4 regions of the Bacillus sp. WC2503 genome follow, and region 1 is predicted to be linked to each of the others. Evidence: riboswitches for the same ligand, from Rfam matches in the RefSeq annotation. Region 1 holds a riboswitch; each other region holds the start of a gene.
What was found. Region 1 has a riboswitch for thiamine pyrophosphate ahead of tenA (thiaminase II). Riboswitches for the same ligand answer to the same signal wherever they lie in the genome.
Positions count from the first base shown of each region.

Region 2: another riboswitch for thiamine pyrophosphate. It lies ahead of thiT (energy-coupled thiamine transporter ThiT); the one in region 1 lies ahead of tenA (thiaminase II).
Region 3: another riboswitch for thiamine pyrophosphate. It lies ahead of thiC (phosphomethylpyrimidine synthase ThiC); the one in region 1 lies ahead of tenA (thiaminase II).
Region 4: another riboswitch for thiamine pyrophosphate. It lies ahead of tenA (thiaminase II); the one in region 1 lies ahead of tenA (thiaminase II).

Region 1 covers NZ_JBQYMD010000001.1:93,925-99,485, reverse strand. Annotated here, with positions in the region: gene ACUN26_RS00555 (ABC transporter substrate-binding protein) at 1-645, opposite strand, end outside; gene ACUN26_RS00550 (ABC transporter permease) at 642-1,394, opposite strand; gene ACUN26_RS00545 (ABC transporter ATP-binding protein) at 1,394-2,143, opposite strand; gene tenA (thiaminase II) at 2,112-2,807, opposite strand; TPP riboswitch at 2,891-2,994, opposite strand; TPP riboswitch at 3,055-3,167, opposite strand; gene ACUN26_RS00535 (SH3 domain-containing protein) at 3,442-4,602, shown strand; gene ACUN26_RS00530 (hypothetical protein) at 4,608-4,940, shown strand; gene ACUN26_RS00525 (DUF3965 domain-containing protein) at 5,181-5,561, opposite strand, start outside.
Region 2 covers NZ_JBQYMD010000001.1:4,003,140-4,008,700, reverse strand. Annotated here, with positions in the region: gene ACUN26_RS20650 (response regulator transcription factor) at 1-347, shown strand, start outside; gene ACUN26_RS20645 (sensor histidine kinase) at 344-2,218, shown strand; gene thiT (energy-coupled thiamine transporter ThiT) at 2,441-3,109, opposite strand; TPP riboswitch at 3,196-3,297, opposite strand; gene ACUN26_RS20635 (FeoA family protein) at 3,492-3,719, shown strand; gene feoB (ferrous iron transport protein B) at 3,716-5,561, shown strand, end outside.
Region 3 covers NZ_JBQYMD010000001.1:4,358,317-4,363,877, forward strand. Annotated here, with positions in the region: gene thiC (phosphomethylpyrimidine synthase ThiC) at 1-1,103, opposite strand, end outside; TPP riboswitch at 1,217-1,332, opposite strand; gene lldP (L-lactate permease) at 1,404-3,062, opposite strand; gene ACUN26_RS22590 (DUF4870 domain-containing protein) at 3,359-3,676, shown strand; gene ACUN26_RS22595 (metal-binding protein) at 3,791-4,282, opposite strand; gene ACUN26_RS22600 (YkvA family protein) at 4,333-4,698, opposite strand; gene ACUN26_RS22605 (LTA synthase family protein) at 5,247-5,561, shown strand, end outside.
Region 4 covers NZ_JBQYMD010000001.1:1,914,147-1,919,707, reverse strand. Annotated here, with positions in the region: gene tenA (thiaminase II) at 457-1,146, opposite strand; TPP riboswitch at 1,274-1,379, opposite strand; gene ddlB (D-alanine--D-alanine ligase) at 1,453-2,367, opposite strand; gene pdxR (MocR-like pyridoxine biosynthesis transcription factor PdxR) at 2,372-3,820, opposite strand; gene ACUN26_RS09745 (homoserine dehydrogenase) at 4,048-5,073, opposite strand; gene ACUN26_RS09740 (esterase/lipase family protein) at 5,161-5,561, opposite strand, start outside.

The DNA.
Region 1 (5,561 bases):
ACCATATTCTGCTGGATTAAAGTACGCTGGTTCATGGCCTTCATGACGCATAACAGGTACTTCATGGTTAATGTATGCTCCTGTTACAGCATCCACTTTTTTCGTAATTAACGCTGGTACTAAATCAAAGCCAACATCAACTACTTTCACCGTATCAGGATTACCACCAGCTTCTTTTATCATTGTTTTTAAATATGCTTCACTTAAAGGAGTTCCAGAATATCCTACTGTTTTTCCTTCTAAATCTTTCGGTAATTGAATACCTGCTGATTTCAGCGATACGACATGATTTAACGGTGAACGTACGACAGCTCCAATTGATTTCACTGGAATTTGTTCATTTGCTCTGGCCATAACAACATCTGGCTGATAATACAAACCAACTGTCACTTTCCCTGCTGCAGCTAAAGTTAATGGATCAGTTGGATTAGAAGGGAATTTTATATTTACCTTTATTCCTTCTTCTTTAAAGTAGCCTTTTTCAATTGCTGCATAAATAAAGCTATGTACCGCATTTGGGTACCAATCGAGCATAACCGTTATTTCTTTCTCTTTTTTACTTTTATCTGATGCTGAATTACTCGAACATCCTGCAATCATTGCAACTAATAATGTAAACACAAAGATGCGTTTTAAAAATTTCATGAATGCTTCCTCCAACTAATGAATTTCTTTTCTAATATGGAAATAAGTATGACGAAGAAAATAGCTAATAATGATAACAATACAATGGGTGCAAATACACCAGCTCCATCTAACTGTGTCATCATTCTCTTACTGAAATAACCAAGCCCAGCTTGTGCACCGAGCCATTCACCGATTGCTGCCCCAATTACACTAAGCGGAACTGCAATTTTTAAAGCTGAAAAAAAATAAGGAAGAGCAGACGGTAACTTTAACTTAAGAAAAACATCTTTCTTCGTTGCTCCATATGTAACTAAGAGCTCCTCCCATTCTTTTTTCGTACTACGCAGTCCGTCATACGTATTGACCGCAATAGGGAAAAACGTAATTAAAACTGTAACAACAACCTTACTCCAGAGGGTATATCCAAACCATAAAACGAAAAGCGGAGCAAGCGCTGTAATAGGAATCGTTTGTGAGGCAACTAATAATGGATAAAATGCCCTTTCCATCCATGTACTCGCATTCATTAACATCGCTAGCCCTACACCTAATACGATAGAAATAACAACACCTATTAAAACGACGTATAACGTTGCCGGTAAATGAACCGTAAATAATATGTCTTTTAGTTCCCATATCTTCATTACAATTGCTGACGGTGACGGTAAAATGTACATTTCATCTACAATTCTTGCTCCTATTTCCCACATAACGAGTAAAATGCTAGAAAGTGTAATGGCAGGAACTAATTCTTTCAATCGGTTCATCATACGAGTACCTGCCTTTGTAACATACTAAGAAGCTCATCTTTCAGCGCTAACACATCCGGTTTATATAAATCTTTTCGTGTTCTGTTATGATCAAGCGGCACAATCCGTTCAGTCAAAGTAGTTATCGGCTGCTGTTCCACCACTAAAATTCGATTCGAAAGAAACAACGCTTCTTCCACATCATGAGTGATAAATAAAATTGTTTTTTCCCACTCTTTCCATTGTTCAAACAACCATTCTTGCAAAGATGCCTTCGTTAAAGCGTCCAATGCGCTAAACGGTTCATCTAGCAATAATATCTCTCCGCCTGTTAATAATGTTCGGATAAAAGATACGCGCTGCCTCATACCGCCAGATAAATCTTTCGGGTATTTTCCCTCGTATCCTTGTAAACCAAATTTATGTAACAGTTCCTTTGCCTTTACTTGTGCTTCTTTCTTCTGTACACCCTGACATTCTAGTGGCAAAGCAGCATTCTCAATAATTGTTCTCCACGGCAGGAGCATATCTTTTTGAGGCATATACCCTACAGGATGACTTTTTGTTTCTGTCAGCTCTATCCGTCCAGTACTAACTTCTTCTAAGCCTGTAATAAGGCGAAATAGAGTACTTTTCCCGCAGCCACTTGGCCCAATAATGCTTACAAACTCTTTCTCTTGTATAGAAGTATTTAATTCATCGATGATTGGCTTCTCATCATAATGAAAAGAAACATTATGAAACTGTAGTATGTTCTTGCTCCTCAAATCCCCACATCTCCTTACGATAGGACATATCCCAGAATAAATATTCAAATCGACTGGAATATAAGAAAATCTCCTCTAATCTTTCTAGCTCTCGCTCTGACTTTCCAATTGCCATTTCATCTAATAAATCTATTAACCAAATACAAAGGTTACCGTATTCTTCAGAACTATATCCTTGAATCCACTCACCAAAGAACTCATGATCTCTCGCTCCAGGAATATCATTTAAACGCTTTCCAATTTCCCAATAACTCCACATACATGGAAGAAGTGCTGCTATTAATTCCGCAATTGTGCCATTTTGAGATACAGACATCATGTAATTTGTATAAGCTAAATTTTTAGCAGATGGTTTTGCTGATTCTATCTCCTCTATAGAAATTCCAAGCCTTTTTGCATACTGTTTATGGATCGTCATTTCTCCATTTAATATTCCATCAATTTGTTCAGCAAATTTTCCCATTACTTGTGGATTCGTTGCCTTTACAACACCGATGGCATATAGCTTTGCATAATCTAACAAATATAAATAATCTTGAATAATGTAATACTGAAACTTATCTTTTTCTAACGTGCCATCCCCCATCCCTACTACAAATGGATGATTATGACTCATCTCCCAAACTGGTTGTACAGTTTCTAACAATCTATTACAAAATTTCATTTCTATTTCCCCCTTCAATATATGTATCTAAATAAAAAACCACTTCTATAATCAGAAGTGGTTACAACAAATAAAATTATAGTTTATTCGTTGTTCCACTTCCCTTCGCTAGTATTACCTAGATCAGGTGTTGTAAGGGTTAAGGATTATTCCTCTCTCAGCACGAAAAGCACCCCTAGTGGTTTCAATATAAAATTTTCAAATAAAAAAGCCCCGTTTCTATACGCAAAGAAACGGGGACTCATCATTAGTGTCCGAATTGCTTCCCTACGCTAGCATAATCTAGATCAGGTAATGAAAAGGATCAAAGACTTAAGGTCTTACTCTCAGCTGGCAACACCAGCTCTCCTAGCAAACTATAAAATTATCACTGTCAGTATAACACCCTAATAAGACATCATCAACTGTTTTAATTTTCTCAATTGTCAACGAAATTACAGAGTTATATAATAATTATTATTCTATTTCGTAAAATAAAATACCAATTAATTCCACAAAAAGGAATCATTATCCTGAAAAAATTTATTTTTATATTGATTTCATATTACATTTATGTGAATACACCCACTATATTATATCTTTATACTATAATAAAATTACAACTAACTATACAACTAGAGGAGGTCTCTATTATATGAATATGAAAGCTACAGCTCTAACAGCAACTACTGTCGCAATCGCCTCATTACTTCCTTCTATGGGCGAAACAAATGTACAAAAAGCAAACGCTGAACAATTATCTAATGTCAAAACTGGATATGTCAAAGTCGATCAAGTAGCCTTACATAAAGAAGATAATACAAATAGCACATCCCTTGATACAATTCGCTTTAATACGAAAGTTAACATACTTAAAACAACGAAGGATTGGTATAAAGTATCTGTTAATAATAAAGTAGGCTATGTACAAAAAGATGCTATTCTGCAAAAAAACAAACTTCAATCTACTAATCAATACATCGTCAATGCTAATGCATTGAACGTTCGCTCTGAACCTAATTTAGAATCTTCCATTTTAGATGTATTACCAAATGGTAAGTTCGTGACTATTCAAGGAGAACAAGGCGAATGGTATAAAATTTCACATAACGGTCAAACAGGTTATGTACAAAAAGCATTCGTATCTAATGGTTCGCAGCCCTTAGTAAAAGGAATCACAGTTCAAAATGATACGAAATATACTGTTGCAACACCTAAATTAAATGTACGTAGCAATGCTAGCACAAATGGTACTCTACTTGGTTCTTTACAAAACGGTACACAGATACAAGTAGTAGAAACAGTAGGAACTTGGTATAAAATTCGTTTTGGCACAGGATACGGGTATGTGGCCAAACACTATGTGGTACAAAATCAACAGCAATCACAAGCTCAAACAGCTCAATCTTCAGCTATTCCAGCAGTTTTCAAATTCCCTACTCAAGGAAAAATCAGCTCAACCTTTGATATACGCTGGGAACAAATGCATTATGGAATAGATATTGCAGCACAAGGTAACGTCTCCATTCAAGCTGCCGCTGCAGGTAAAGTTATTAAATCATATTATTCAGCTAGTTATGGCAATGTAGTGTTCATCGCCCATCAAATAAACGGGAAATTATATACAACAGTTTATGCTCATATGAAAGATCGCACTGTACAAGCTGGTGATCAAATACAAACTGGACAATTACTAGGTCATATGGGTAACACAGGTCATTCATACGGACAACACCTCCATTTCGAATTACATAATGGAGAATGGAATTTTGAAAAAACAAATGCAGTAAATCCACTGCCGTATTTAGTTAGGTAAATTGTATGCCACGCAATATACCTCTCTTCATTGAATACTTAGCCTTTTTAGGTTTAATCTGTTGTTTAATAATTTACAATACAAACACTGTATTTTTATCTATTATCATTGCTTTTGTTGCTCTAGAAATTATGATGGAGTCATTTCAAGTGCGACTAAAGCAAAAAGTTGCCCATGTTTATAATGCTATTTTTCTATTAAGTGCCCTTATAACAAATGTTATTAGTAATGGCTTTTATTTATCTACTATAATTCCCGTATTCTTTATGGCTGTTTTATTATTCATAGCTAGATACATTAATGTCCCTAATAATAAAAAACATGAACAAGAAGCTTAGAAAGAGGAGACACTGTGTACCAATCTTTCAAAGATAACACAATGAAATATATATTGAATTTATACGGAAAACTAAATACTTTTTTTGGTATACAAGGAAGTTATACTGCACAACTTCTCCTATATGGAATGCTATTTCTCATCTTAATCACTTTCTCCTTGTTTTACTAACAAAAAAGGATCTCACATAACATTGAGATCCTTTTTAATTTATATTAATTTTTCATATGTAAAATACTGTTTAGCCACAAGCATATTTTTCATAAATAAAACTAAGATTATATTTTTTCTCTAAACCCATTCTTTGTTCATCGTCACACCAATAGAAAAGAATATCATGAATCGTCGCATAACGCTTATTTTTAAGAAATAGTTTAAAGAATGATGGTAAACAATCATGTAATTGTATAAATATATAATTGCGTAGTATTTCCTCTTTATATTCAATGCCCTTACAAATATACAGTAATTCTTCACAATAATATGCATGCTGTGGAACTTGAATCATTTCGAAAAATGGCACGTATGATAATAACTTTCCGATAAAATGGTTATATCGATCCATTATACCTATTGTCATATGTTCCATCATTTCTTTCATCACATATAAATAATCATCTAC
Region 2 (5,561 bases), 3.9 Mb from region 1:
GATTATTAGAAAGTAGAAAAGCATCGAAGAAACCTTTAGAGAATGAAGATGATACGTTATCAATTCATGGTATCCACGTTCATTTTCCATCACGTACTGTTACTGTTGATGAGGTAGATGTTAGTTTAACGCATACGGAGTTTGAAATATTGGTGTATTTCATGAAAAACCAAGGAATTGTACTAACAAGGGAACAATTAATTTCAAGAATTTGGGGATATGAATTTGCTGGTGATGATCGAACGGTTAATAGCCATATTCGTAATTTAAGAAATAAATTAGGAGAGAAAGCAAAGTACATTACAACTGTAGTGCGAACTGGATATAAGTTTGAGGGGAATGTATGAGAAAAGGGATTGTACTAAAATTATTTACTCTCACAACAGCATTATGTATGTTGATTTTAGCGACGATTTTTATTGGACAAACGATATTTTTCAAACAATATTATGCAAATCGAAAAGTGGAAGATATTAAAGTGAATTTAAATTCTTTTGAAAAGAACTATTTAAATTATGCAGGAAGTGCAGATGGAATCCAGAAGCTGGAGCAAGAATTTTTAAGAGAAAATAACACGTGGATTACAACATTAGATCAGAATGGAAATTTAAAACATGCGGATGATTTTTATGTGGAGATTACTTTAGAGCGTTGGGCAGAGAAACAATTTGGACAAAAAACAATCACTATTCCTCTGTATAACCTCATGAATATAGATGAGATTGAAAGTAGGATACTACCTAGTTTGGTAGGAAAAAAGGTTTATTTTAGTGGTTTGCTAAGAAATGACAGTTTCATCACATCATATTTACAGTCAGCAGAGGGGAGTTTGAGTTGGGCTAATAAACCACTAAGTAAGAAGTTAGCTGAAAGGGAACTTAAGGCAAGTGAGGAAAAGCCAAAAGTAGCACAAGATTTAATCGATGAGGAAAGAAAAAAAGTTGCTGGGAATTTGAGTGATTTGGAGAAGAAGAGGGTTGCTCAAAATTCCGATTTCAATATAAATGGGACAATTACGAAAGTGCAGCCTTCTGATGGAACAGTTCCCGTAAATCCAATTTATAAAAACAATTTATTTTTGGATAATATAAAAGAATTTCAAACTGATTTATTATTAAAAGAAAGCAATAAAATACGATATACAATAGAGACAATGGATTTTGAAAAGAATGATATAAAGTATAAATTATTAATTAAGCCAATAAAAGAAAAAGATGGATCAGTAGCATATATATATGCGATGGCTTCTTTACAACCAGTAGATGAGGCTGTACAAATGGTACAAGATTATTACATTTACATTATTGCATTTGTAGTCGTTTTGGTTTTTCTAGCTTCGTTTTATTACTCGAAACAAATTGCAAAACCGCTACTAAAAATAAATGATACAACGAAAAAAATAGCGCATTTAGATTTCACAGAAAAAATACCAATTACTTCAAAAGATGAAATTGGTGATTTATCGAAAAATATTAATACGCTATCGAATAAACTCCATTCGCATATTGGACAGCTAGAACAAGATATTGAAAAGGAAAGAAAGCTAGAAAAGACGCGGAAGGAATTCATTTCTGGTGTTTCACATGAATTAAAAACACCGTTAAGTATTATGAAAAGCTGTATTTCTATTTTAAAGGATGGGGTAGCTGAACATAAAAAAGAGTACTATTTTCAAGCGATGGAACGAGAAGTAGATAAAATGGATACGTTAATTTTAGATATGCTTGAGTTAGCTAAATTTGAGTCAGGTACATATAAAATGAAAATGGATTCATTTTATATCGATACAGTAATTGAAGATATATGTGAACACCTTTCTGTAGAAATAGAGAAAAAAGAACTTCGTGTTCATAAAAATATAGGTCCATTTGAAGTAGTCGCAAATCAAGGCCGGATTGAACAAGTCATCGTGAACTTCATTACGAATGCCATACGTTATACACCGAATAAAGAGGATATTATTATTTCTACAATAGATGAGAAAAATCGTATAAAAGTGTGTATTGAAAATAAAGGTACTCATATTGAAGAAGAGCAATTAGATAAAATTTGGGATCGTTTTTATCGCGTGGATGCAGCACGTCATCGTTCACAAGGTGGAACAGGGCTTGGGCTTGCTATTTCAAAGAATATTTTAGAACTGCACGATGCTGAATATGGGGTAAAGAATACAGAAGATGGTGTGTTATTTTACTTCTACTTACTGAAAAAAGCGTAGATCATACATGCTACGCTTTTTTTTAAGTTATTTTCATATTATCTTTACCTAATCTTTATTTTTAAGAGATATAATCTTGTTAGAAAAAGAGGTTATGTAAGGAGTAGATTAGCCATGAATAGCAATTTACTAGGTGTGATGGTATTTATTTTTCTTTGTGCATTTATTGTATTTATTATCGATATTACTCATTGAGAATTTTGATATAAAAAAGGGCGCTAGTTAAGCGCCCTTTTTGTTTGCATTTATTTGATAAGCATTGATGCTTTTGAATAAGCGTGGTGAAGTGATAAATAAAAATATAAGTAAAACTGTACATAGAATAAAAGAACCAAGCATTGTGCTGCCATTTACGATTAATGAATATAGCACAGCTGATTGACCTTTCGGTGCATATTGTCCCCAGAAAATAATACCGGCAATAAAGTGACAGAAGTAACGAGCTAGACTACCGATAAATGTAGCAACGATAATGAATCCAATTACTTTCTTTCCTTGGTTTTGTTTTGATGAAGGTTTATCTTTATGGCTACTTAAGTTTGATTGTTCGTTGCCATTCGCATTAGATGCTAAAAGTGCATTTTGAATTGGACGATAGAATAACCCGGCAAATCCGATAAAAGCAAAGGCAATGAAGTACTCAATGAATGCTTGAACTGGTGTTAAAATGTAGGCATCACCTACGACAATTTGTAACAGTCCCCAAACTAAACCACCTAAGAAAGCTGATTTAAAGCCCCAGCGGTAAGCAATAATAAAAATAGGAATCATAGCGAATGAGATAGAACCGCCTGTTGGAAGTTTAATTGATAATGGTAAAATGTCGATGACCATGGCGAAGGCTGCAAGAATAGCAGATTCGATCATCGCTTGTAAATTAGTGTTACGCATGTTGTCTCCCCCTAAATCCAAGTTGTACAAAAAAGAATAGATATCATAGGAGGATACGAAATACGTAAATAAAAATGAGGTATGTATTTCGGACGTTTGCACAATCCCTGCGTTAGCATTAACTAACAGGTTCGAAGGGTCGGAACGAAGTGTTCCCTCTCAGCGGCATGGCTCCCCCAGTGATAACGAGATTCTTTATTTGCTATTGTTTATTGTAAGCGAAATGGATGAGAATGGCAAACGAATACAGTATGACAATAATTGAAATACAATTGTAGCGAAATGTTAATAAATATGAAGCAAAAGGGTATAGTACAAGAGAAATTGGGTGTGGTATAATTTTTTTGAAAATAATTATCATTCTCTTCTGAGGGGGAAGGTTATGAGCTTAGTAGATATTAAAATTGGAGAGAAAGTGTTAGTAAAAAGTATTCAGTCTTTAGATCAGCTATTAAAGCGTAGACTAGCTGCTTTCGGTCTTGCTGAAGGAAGCGAACTTCGCCTGAAACAGAAAGCGATGTTTAAAGGTCCTTGTACATTGGAGTGTCGTGGACAGTTAATTAGTATTCGTCATTGTGACGCGAAAATGATAAAGGTGGAATTAGCGTGAATAAGGTAGCTTTGCTAGGGAATCCGAATACAGGGAAGACATCATTATTTAATGCACTTACTGGTTCTTATGAATATGTAGGAAACTGGAGCGGTGTAACAGTAGAAAAGAAGGTTGGTAAATTAAAAGATAGACAAGGAACATTAATTGATTTACCAGGTGTTTATGATTTAAATCCAGTTTCACGTGATGAAGGTGTTGTAACAAACTTTCTATTAACAGAAGAATTTAATCATATGTTAAATATCGTAGATTCCTCGCAGTTTGAAAGAAATATGCATTTAACGTTGCAGTTACTTGAATTTGGTAAGCCAGTCTCAATTGGTTTAAACATGGTTGATGTGGCGAAGCAAAGAGGAATTGTAATTGATGTAAAACGATTATCAGAACTATTAGGTGTAACAGTTGTGCCTGTCGTTGCAAGAAGTGGAAAAGGCTGTGAAGAACTGCTTACGACTCTTAAAGAAAATGACAAAAAAGAGAAAAAGCCATTCCTTATTTCATATGGTGTACAAATGGATGAAGGAATTGGAGAAGTAACTGCTCTTTTAGAGACAGTGAATTACGAGCATCCGAGATGGTTAGCACTTCAATTTTTAAGCAATAACGAAGTAGTAGAAAAAGAAATAAAAGCATTACCAATTTATAAGGAACTCATAGCCATTCGATCTCGCTTAGAAGGAAAACTTGATTGTACGTTAGAAGAGCACATTTACAAAACTCGTGAAGCGTATATTGAAAAGTTAAAAACAAATGTTATGAAGCATGAGAAAGAAGGAAAAATTCCTTTTTCAGAAAAAATTGATAGATTAATTACACATAAAATTTTAGGACTTCCAATCTTTTTAGCAGTTATGTTTTTTATTTTTCAGGTTACGTTTACTTGGATTGGTACACCTTTATCGGATATGTTAGATGAGTTTTTTGGTGGCCAGCTTACGGATTGGGTGACGGCTGGACTTACAAGTATTGGAGCTTCTGATTTTATTCAAGCGCTTGTTACAGAAGGTATTATTGCCGGTGTTGGTGCTGTGTTAGTATTCGTTCCACAAATCTTTGCACTATTCTTTTTCATTTCATTATTAGAAGACTCAGGGTATATGGCGCGAATTGCAGTTGTTATGGATAGAATTATGGAGTTCTTCGGTTTAAATGGAAAAGCCTTTATTCCGATGATTATCGGTTTTGGCTGTAACGTTCCAGGTATTATGGCAGCGAGAACGATTGAACAGGAGAAAGAGCGTTTACTTACAATTTTAGTAACACCATTTATGTCTTGTTCAGCACGTTTACCTGTATATGCATTATTTGCGGGAGTGTTCTTCCCTCATAGTCAGGCAACTGTTGTGTTCTCTTTATACGTTGCAGGGATTGTCCTTGCGTTATTAGTTACAAAAATAATGTCTCTTACTATTTTAAAAGCGGAAAAATCTATTTTCGTCATTGAACTACCGCCTTACCGCGTGCCACAAGCGAAAACGTTATGGCTTAGCACATGGGAAAAAGGGAAAGGGTTTGTTCGTAAAGCTGGTACATTCATCTTTGGTGGTTCGGTTGTCATTTGGCTATTAAATTATGCAGGTCCATCAGGATTTGGTGTTGATATGGGAGACAGTTACTTAGCGATGATTGGTGGATTTATCGCACCGCTATTTGCACCGCTAGGCTTTGGAACGTGGCAAGCTGCAGCATCCCTTTTAACAGGATTTTTAGCGAAAGAAGTTGTCGTTTCTACAATGGCGATTATTTATGCGGTTAAAGAAGATGTGCTTGGAAACGTAATGGGAGCACATTATACAGCATTATCAGCGTATGCATTTATGTTCTTTATTTTATTATACG
Region 3 (5,561 bases), 4.3 Mb from region 1:
TCAAGCTCCGAGAACTGCGCTTCGTCATTTGCATCTGCAATCGAACCTGGACGTAATCCATCTCCAAGCGAGAATGAAACATCGTACTGCTTCATAATTTCACAAATCTCTTCAAAATGAGTATATAGGAAGTTTTCTTTATGATGGAATAAACACCACTGCGCCATAATCGAACCACCGCGTGAAACGATACCTGTCGTACGTTTTGCAGTAATTGGAATGTAACGAAGTAATACACCAGCGTGAATCGTAAAGTAATCAACGCCTTGCTCCGCTTGCTCAATTAACGTATCACGGTACACTTCCCACGTTAAATCTTCTGCAATTCCGTTTACTTTCTCAAGCGCTTGATAAATGGGCACAGTTCCAACCGGTACAGGAGCATTACGAATAATCCATTCGCGCGTCGTATGAATATTTTTACCTGTAGATAAATCCATAATCGTATCTGCACCCCAGCGCGTTGCCCATGTCATCTTCTCTACTTCTTCTGCAATAGAAGAAGATACAGCAGAGTTTCCGATATTTGCATTTACCTTCACATGAAAGTTACGTCCGATAATCATCGGTTCTGCTTCCGGATGGTTAATATTCGCTGGTAAAATCGCACGACCTTCTGCAATTTCCTTACGAACAAACTCAGGCTCCACTCCTTCACGAATCGCAACATACTCCATCTCAGACGTAATAATGCCATTACGCGCATAGTGCATTTGCGTAACATTTGCACCTTCCTTCGCTCTAAGCGGCTTACGATCCATTTGCGGGAAAACAGGTGTATGTTTCGAAGCCACTTTCACACCGTCATCCTCTGGTTTTACTTCACGCCCTTCGTATGCCTCTACATCCCCGCGCTCCATGACCCAAGAATGACGCGGCGTTGGAATCCCCTTTTCCAGCTCCACTTTATAGGCCGGATCCGTATAAGGACCACTCGTATCATACACACGGATGGGCGGATTTTGGACACCATTCGTATCGCTTTGTGCAATCTCACGCATCGGTACTTTCATACCTTCCCGTGGTCCATCTACATACACTTTCTTACTTCCTGGTAAACTCGATTTCAATTCAATTTGTTCAGCTGAAACAGATTGTTTCATAACCTTTGTTGCCCCCCTGTACGTGACAAGGACGAGATATGGCCAGCGTATGCCAAAACAAAAAGAGCCAGGTCCATAAAAAAATAAGGACCTGGCTCATAAAAGACATCATTATGTAAAGCCGCTAACTTCCCTACGCTGGTACGAGCCAGATCAGGTCCAAAGGGTTAAGAAGTTCACGCGCTTCTCTCTCAGCCTACGCATACGTTAGGCACCCCTAGTTTATCACTGATTTAATTTTCAATACTTTCTCATCATACACGATAATCTGAAAAATGAAAAGTTTATTTCTTTTATTGTTTATGGAATCATCCACGTTAAATAATATGCCTGTACATACGTCATAATACCAACGATAATAACGAAGAACAAACTATGCTTCACTGTAAAACGGAACAAATCCGACTCTTTTCCGGCAAGTCCAACTGCAGCACAAGCAATTGCAATCGATTGCGGAGAAATCATCTTACCTGTTACACCACCTGTTGTATTTGCCGCAACGAGAAGTACTTCAGATACGCCAACTTGCTGCGCCGTAATTGCTTGTAAATTCGAGAACAGTGCGTTCGCAGACGTATCGGATCCTGTTAAGAATACACCAATCCAACCTAGGAATGGTGAGAAGAAAGGGAATAGTCCGCCAGTTCCTGCTAGCGCTAGCGCTAATGTAGAAGATAGACCAGAATAGTTTGCGATAAATGCGAATCCTAATACGAATCCGATAGATAGAATTGGCATCTTAAGTTCGTTTAACGTTTCTTTAAATGTCGCTACTGCATCTTTTGCACTCATTTTCAAAATAAAGATAGAAATAATACAAGCAATTAAAATTGCCGTTCCAGTCGCTGATAAAACATCTAATTTCAAAATTGCTTCATAAGGCGTTGGTTTATTTACTATCGGCTCTGCTTTCATTACTAAATTGTGTAAGCCTGGAACTTCAAACTTAAATACAAGACTTTCTAAAGCGCCTCCTGGAGCAAATAAAGATTTAAAGAAGCTTTGGCTCCAAACAACTACCATAACCGTTAAAATAATGAACGGAGACCATGCTTTCACTACTTTTCCTATTGTGAGTTTTGGCATAGATGTCGTCGTTGTTGCCGCTACTTCACTATTTGCTTGTTTAGATTGATAGATTTCTTTCGGCTGCCAAACTTTTAAGAACAGCGCTAAACTCACTAAACTTACAAGTGCTGACGTAATATCCGGAAGCTCCGGCCCTAGAAACGTTGCTGTAATAAACTGTGTAATTGCAAATGAACTACCTGCTACAAGTAACGCAGGCCACGTTTGTTTTACCCCTTTAAACCCATCCATTAAAAATACGATGAAGAACGGAACAAATAATGATAGAAACGGTAACTGATGTCCAGCCATTTGTCCGATTTTATGTGGATCAATACCCGTTACTTGTCCAGCAACTGTAATCGGAATTCCCATCGCTCCGAATGCTACCGGTGCAGTATTTGCGATTAAACAAAGACCAGCCGCATATAAAGGATTTAATCCGAGACCTGCTAGAAGCGCTGCCGTGATTGCTACTGGTGCACCGAATCCCGCAGCCCCTTCTAAAAATGCTCCGAATGAAAAACCAATTAAAATAACGAGTAAACGGTGATCATTTGTAATAGATAATACAGATGCACGAATGACATCGAATTGACCTGTTTTTACGGAAATTTTATACAAAAATACCGACATAATGATAATCCAAGCAATTGGCCATAGTCCGTATAAAAAACCGTATCCGGTTGCTGCCATCGCCATCGTAAACGGCATTTTATAAGCGAATAACGCTACTAAAATTGTAAGTACAACTGTAATAAACCCTGCCACATACCCCTTCATGCGGAAAACTGCTAAAGCTAAGAAAAAAAAGATGATTGGAATAAGTGCGACTGCTGCCGAAATCCAAATGTTACCGAACGGATCATAAACTTGTGTCCATGTGTTCATTGTTCTCTCCCCCTAAAGAATCCCCTTTTAAATAGAATAACCTCATCAATAGACTATCAGGTCATCATACCTTTAAGTCTAAAAATAAAAAACGTTCAAGAAAACGTTTTCATCTAATCCCATTTATACTTTATCACAGCGTTTTCCATAAAAAAAGATTTTTTTGAAAATTTTATTATTTAAAGAAAAAATCTTACAAAATCGTCACGTTCTTGTAATGTTCATCGATAGTAAGCTTGTAAAAATTACTGCATAATAATAGTATAACAACGGAAATTATTTATGAGGTGATATATATGAATGGAAACAAAATACTAGCTGCTTTATCATACTTTAGTGTACTATTTGCCCCTATCTTATTCCCAATCATCGTTTGGATTGTGGGGGATGCTGAAACAAAGCCACATGCAAAACGTGCTCTATGGACACATATCATTCCAAGTATCGCTACATTTATCGGCGTAGCCATTTTAGGAATTATGGGTATCGGATCGGACCAACCAGATGTAACACTTGGAATTGGAGCAATGATTGTCTTAGCTATTTGCGGAATCATCAGCTTATACTACTTCATCTGGAACATTGTAAAAGGAATTAAAGTGCTGAAAGCTTAATTTTAAACAAACGTTTGTTTAAAAAAAGGACACTTGCAATTTGCAAGTGTCCTTTTCCCGATTAGTGTGAGCTAATAATTAGCGGGGGGTGCCCCTACCGATTACAGTTTCACTTTATCTTCTTCGTTTCTTCTTTTTTCTCATCATTTTCTTTCGGCGCGTATTCGTTTTATCCGCTATAATGTGAAGCGTGCTCGCCACAACAATTCCCATTAGGAACGTTTTAATTTCCACCTCATGTTTTTTCGCAATTTCTATTAAGTTCCCGTCCAGTGCTATTACATTTAATAGAAATAAAAACGGAGAAAATACGATTAACATGTACGCAATACGAATTACATCACCAAGTATAATCGTATGTGTAAGAAAGGAACGATGTGGCATTACTTTCTTATACGGATACCAAAATATACGCAGGAATCCCCATTTATTATACGCATTACTGTACGTATCTAAATCAGGTGTTAAAAATGAAGTACCTACTAAAAAGCCAATTGCAAAAGTTAATAAAAAATCAAAATTTGTTAATCCATACGAAAAGAGCAGAAACAAAACAACCGGAAGGGATATTAAGTTTATTTTCGTATGCGTTTTTCCTGATGGCATAATGCACTTCCTCGCTTACGTTCGCCCTGTCACTCTATGACAGTTCTCACCTATTGATCTAATTTCTGATCGATAAATGATGTGTCTATATCCGAACCAAACCATTCTGCCAACTTCACTCGTGCCTTATCTTTCACATCTTCATTGACATATAATGACGCCTGTATTAGTGCCGCCGTTAATGCCCCTAAATCGTCCGTATAACCAACTCCAGCAATGAAATCTGGGATGGCATCAATCGGTGCAATAAAATAAGCAAGTGCTCCAATTACAATAATTTTCACCCGCTTTGGAACATCAGGTCTTTGCAAAACGTAAAACAGTAATAAACTGGCATAAATGACCGACTGTCCGGCTTGCTTTGCAACATGTTTTACTTTTTTCCAAAACGCTTCAACTGAAAATTTTTGTTTCATGTAAAAGCCCCCCTATTTTTCAAAAGAAATAAGCTACAATATATTACCAGTAAAAGTTTATCAAAATTACACATAATCTATCAATGAATTTTTATTTTAACAAACAAACCTAAAAAGAACAAGTGTTCGTTAATTTTCATACCCTTTCCTTCATATAATAGTTTTCTAGACAAACCATTACATATTTCCATTTCTTATTTCTCAACCATGAAAATTTTCACTTTCACTTAACATTCTTCTCTATCTTTGTTATATTTTCTAGTTGACGGACATATAAACGAATGATAAAGTTTTCTCTGGTAGTGACAAAACACATACAAAAAATGTAAAATGTTATAGTGTTTCTCAGAAATGAATTTTGTTGTATAATACAGAAATGACGTTATACTTATGAGCAGCAAAAGAAACCAAAAAAGGGTATGCATAGTTAAAGTCGTATATGGGTGAATATAGAAGCTCTAATTATGGCAAAAGAAACTATGTATTTTTTATTTTAGCATTTTTCGCTCCAAAATCGACCAAGCCTGATAGAGAAAGGGTGGAAATGAATGAAAGAAACCTTGAAATCACAATTTCAAAATGTGCGTTTCACTTTATTCGTAGCTTTAGCCGTATGGCTGAAAACCTACATTATTACACGCACAAGCTTTGATTTAAAACTTGAATCTTTCATGCAAGAATTCATTTTATTCATTAGTCCATTAGCAGCATCATTACTGTTTGTGGGACTTGCATTATTTGCAAAAGGAAAAAAACGTAACTATATAGCACTTGGAATTAATTTTGTTTTAACGTTCATTCTTGTTGGTAACGTAATGTTCTACGGATTCTACAATGACTTCGTTACTTTACCAGTACTAGGG
Region 4 (5,561 bases), 1.8 Mb from region 1:
AAATGTGAATGCTTGCGTCATATCTTCATGCTTACTAAGTTCAATTCATTTCTCAATAACCATGATGCCGTATCCTACGTATTCCCGTATGCCGCTTAGATTTTTCTGTACTGTAAATGCCTCTCGTTATAACACTTCCATATACTTTCTGAGAGCACCTTCAGATATTCCTAACTTTTTTATATACTTCACTAGCCGAATAATCGATTTAGTCCGTCGTAGCGTCAAAACACCTACTAGTGACAGGACTCAATGACGGTTAAGAAATTCCTACAAAAAAAGCCCTGATTAGGGCTTTTCATTCTACTTTTTCAGCAAGCTCTCCATGAAATTGCTAATTGAAGAAAATTGAAAAAAAGACGCACTTAGATTGATACGTCTTTTTTGCGATACCCCTTTTTTGAAATCATATAAAGAGGTATTATCCATACATATGTATAACAATACCTCTACTCTTTATCCAATTACATCTTTTACTTCTGTATCCACTGGCCATTTTTCTAATGTATAAGCCATTTCCCAAAATGAATATTCATATTGACTACTAATAATGAAATGCTGTTTCATACGCTTCCGATCAGACTCTGTCACTTGTTCAGCGATAGTATCTAATCGTGTAATTTGCTCTTCAACTAAAGTACGGAACCAATCAGATCCATAAGCAGAAATCCACTCTTTATAAATCGGCTCTTCTGGCTGACATTCTTTTAAACGTTCACCAATTTCATAATATAGCCAGTAGCAAGGTAAAATTGCTGCGATAATATCCCCTAAATGCCCTTCATACGCCGCACGGTACATATGTGAAGTATACGCATATGCAGTTGGGGCAGGGATAAAATGACCTTTTTCTTCTTCCGTAATTCCTAATTTCTTTGCGAAATTCTCATGTAATGATAATTCTGCCTCGTATGTATTTTGAGCATGGTGTGCCATGCGAGCTGTCGTTTCTAATTCAAGAGCCTTTGCAGCTCCTAAAGTTTGTACTCTAGCAAAATGACTTAAATAATATGAATCTTGAAGTACGTAATAACGAAAACTTGCCAAATCTAACGTACCTTCACCAAGTTTTTTTACAAAAGGATGATGAAAACTTGCCTCCCAAATAGAATCTACTTCTTTACGTAATGTTTGTGAAAAAGTCATTTAAATTCCTCCAATAATGTATAAAATATATGTATTTATCCACAGTTATTAAATCTGTAAAACAAAAAAAACTTTCTTTACAGGCGTAAAGAAAGTGAAATAGACAATATTAATGTATTCTTTAAATATAATCGTCTTCCCACTTCCCTACGCTGGTATTAACCAGATCAGGTACTAAGAGTCTCAAAATTATGTTTGATCTCAGCCTACAAAAGGCCCCCCTAGTGGATAAATATTTAGTTGTCGTATTGTAATTATCATAGCATACTTCGTGGAACTATCAAAAGTTTTAATTGTATAATTATCTTAAAAACCTTCTTCTTTCCTCACTCTTAATGAAGTTTCAATTATCATATCTAATAGTTTACTATAATTAATCCCCGCGGCATCTGCACTTTTTGGCAGTAAACTTGATTGGGTCATCCCTGGTAATGTATTAACCTCCATTACATATGGAATTCCGTCCTTCACCATCATATCAACCCTTGCATAAACACTACATTTTAATGCTTTATAACAAGCCAATGACGCTTTATTTACACGTTCCTTAATTTCAGTTGGAAGTTCAATAACTTCTTCAATTGTACTAACATCATCGTATTTTGCATTGTAGTCAAAAAACTCAGCTGCATGTCGAATTGAAACGATAGGTAAATGTTTACCATCAAAAATTGAACAAGTAATCTCGTCACCTTTTATATACTTCTCAATTACTACTTCAGAATCCCATTCGAATACAGTTTCCAGCATTGAGATCAATTCATTTTTATCATTGACGATCTTTACGCCAACACTCGAGCCGCCAGAGTTTGGTTTTACCACTAACGGAAATCCTAACTTATCTAAATCATCAAGCTTTAGATCCGCCATTTTTGTAAGTTCAATCCAATCTGGTGTTTCTACTCCTTCATAACGCAAAATCTTTTTCGAAATATTTTTATCCATACATATACCGCTAGATAACATATTGCTGCCACTATATGGAATACCTAAACTCTCAAGCGTCCCTTGAACCGTACCATCTTCTCCGTATTTTCCGTGTAATGCTAGCAATGCAAAATCAATGTCTTTCGCTTTTTCAATTAAATCCATTTTTTCATTTAACGTAATTGGAACGATTTCATACTTATTTTTATCTAAATGTGCAATCATTTCATTTCCAGTCATAATTGATACTTGTTTTTCAGAGGATACTCCTCCCATAATAACGCCAATTCTCATTTTCTCAACTCCAAGTTTCATTTTTTAAAGTTTCACCAATTATTTGAATCCCACTAACTATTTCTTTCTCCTTCAAACGTGAAAAACCTAAGCGGAATGTATTCGCTCCCCCTCCATCAGAATAAAAAACATCTCCAGGAGAAAACGTTACACCTTTCTCATAACACTTTTGTAAAAGTGTGCGAGCGTGAATTTTCTCTTCCAACTCTATAAACAAATGAAGTCCGCCATCTCCAGTCATCCTTTTAAACGGAATATACTGATTGCAAGCCCCAACGGCTAACTCATATTTTTTCTTGTAAACAGATCTTGCCTTTTTTAAATATTTTTCAAAATATCCTTCATGTAAATATTGAAACAAAACAGCTTGATCTAACGTAGATGTGTGAATGGTTCTTGCTCTTTTAACACTTTCTAAATAATGAATCAGTTCTTTATCGGCAATAATCCACCCTACACGTAAACCAGGGAAAAGTACCTTCGAAAAGCTACTAATATAAATCACATTATTACCAGCCCCTGCAAAAGTTAATAGTGGCGATAAATGTGAACCTGAATAACGTAATTCTTCATTAAATCCGTCCTCTATAATAGGAACCTTATATTTCGAAAATAACCTCATCAATTCCGTTCTTTTTTCCGAACTTGTAACAATACCAGTTGGATTATGATAAGAAGGAATTAAATACGCAAAATCAAAATCCTTTTCACGTAAACTTTTTTCTACTTCAGTCGTATCAATACCATCATCATTCATATCTATCCCATGAACTTCAAGTCCATGTAAGCAAAAAAGTTTCAATGCAGCATGGTGAGTTGGATTCTCACAAATCACACGCCCTGATTTTTTCGCTAAGGAAGATAGTACAATATCTAATCCTTCTGTAAATCCATTTGTAATTAAAATATCTTTGTTCGAAATATCTACACCTTTTATTTCCATGTAATGAAGTAGATATTTCATTAACGGGCGGTAACCTTTTGCATATCCGTAGTTCAATACGATATCCCCTTCAATGGACATACGAGTAAGAAAAGCTCTTTTGAAATTTTCAACATCAAATAGCTTTTCGTCCGGGGCTATACTATTAAAAACAACCATTCCTTTTTCCCAGCGGACTCCATGCTTCATTAAGTCTAATTCATCCGCTAATGTGGTAACTGTATTAAGTTTATTTTTCCAATCTATTTCAACAGACGAAGTGTTAGATATATCCACCTTCGCAACGAAATTCCCTTTTCCTTTTACTGCATAAATGAGTCCTTCTTGTTCTAAATCCGCATAAGCAGAGAGTACTGTATTTCTGCTCACTGATAATAATTCACTCAGTTCCCTTGTTGATGGGATCTTTTGATCACCGAGCAAATGCCCTTTCATAATCATCTTTTTAAAATAATCCTTTAATTGAATATAAACGGGACGATCTTTTACAACTTTAAAATCTTTAAACAATTTCTTACCCCCTGCAATTATTTTTGCATATTTATTTCATTCTCAAAAGGTCCACTACATATGTATTTTTTATTAACAGCGGTACGGTCTTATAAAGTGAAACTTTAATCCGTGGGAATTTTATTCATCCCCCACCGATTTTTAGCCCGAATCGGACATATATGGGCAAAAAGGCTCCCACCTAACTTTTTTTCTCCATCCGAATTTTGAAGGTGTGAGTTTTACTTCTATAAATCTCTACGATATAAGTTAATTACATCTTTTAAAGCAGCTGCTGCGGCTCCGCGTGGATTAGAAGCTCCACCAATTGTAGTAACTTGTCCCATTGTATCTGTAAAGAATGTTATTCCTTTTTCAGTTCCATTTACTTTTGCTAGTGGATGGTCTTTTTCTATTTCAAGCGGTTCTACATTAAGATTCACTTTACCATCCATATCCTTATATGCTGAAGCTATTAATTTAATATAATTGTTTTGTTCCTTAGCATGTCGAATTTGTTGTTTTGTAACATTTTCGATTCCTTTTATATGCATATCAGTAAGCATATTCTCAACACCCATCAAGCTGTTTGCCAAAAGTAATAATTTACACGCACTATCCGAACCACTTACATCTAATATTGGGTTCGTCTCAGCAGTTCCTTTATTTTGCGCTTCTTTCAGTGCTTCTTCAAACGTAACATCTTCTTCATACATTTTTGTAAGAATATAATTAGTTGTCCCGTTTAATATTCCTTCTATTTTTTCAATATTGCAGCCAGCCAAACTAAATTGTCCAATATCTAATGTCGGTAGTGCTGCAGCAGTTGCGCCACTATAGCGAATTCGTACATTCGCTTCTTTTGCTGCTGCCTTTATTTCTCTCCAGTTAGTAACGAGTGCACCTTTTGAAATTGCAACAATATCCATATGTTTCTCAATCGCTTGTTTTATATATTTTTTTCCCGGATTTCCATCTTTAAGATTTGTAACTGTTGATTCTACCAATACAGTACCACTTATCCCACTTGTTGCACGGTCTTTCGGGTGATGTTCTATATACTTTTCAATTGATGCAGTACCGCTACCATACATTAATAAATGATGAATAGACAAACCTTCCTCATTATGTATTGCAATATTTCTACCTAATACGCCACTTACAACTAAATGGATTCCATATGTTTCGTATATATATAAATATTTTTCGTTTACTAATTTTATAAACTCTCTTCCTACTGTCCCGTATCCTGATAAAACAACTTGTATTTTCATAATATCCCCCCATATTTTTCTTCCATATCCCTCTTTCAATATAATATAAAGCGCTCCCGAATTCCATCGAGAGCGCTTTATTATTAACTATTGCGGTAACCGCGATAACTTTTCTGCAACTGTTCTATAAAACTCTTGAATATTAGAAAAACCTAACGTGTCTGAAACGCTTAGTCCTACCATGTCTAAATGATCCCAATTTGCTTTCGTTTCAATATGATTCCATTTTCCAACCTGTAAAAACTCATTATTATTTACAGCAATACTAGTTGAAGGCGCAATCATAGAATTTGTATTTACTACACCGTCATTTTGCCACCAAGATGTATCAATTAATGGGCGATTTTCTTCAAATCTTGCATAGGAACCTAAGAAAAATGCATTCCCCATTAACACTTTGTTCATTGTAATATGAGGTAGTTGTAAACCTGTTATAGGTGCTGCTTGTGATGCATGTCCACTATACGATAAGTAATACACATCCGATT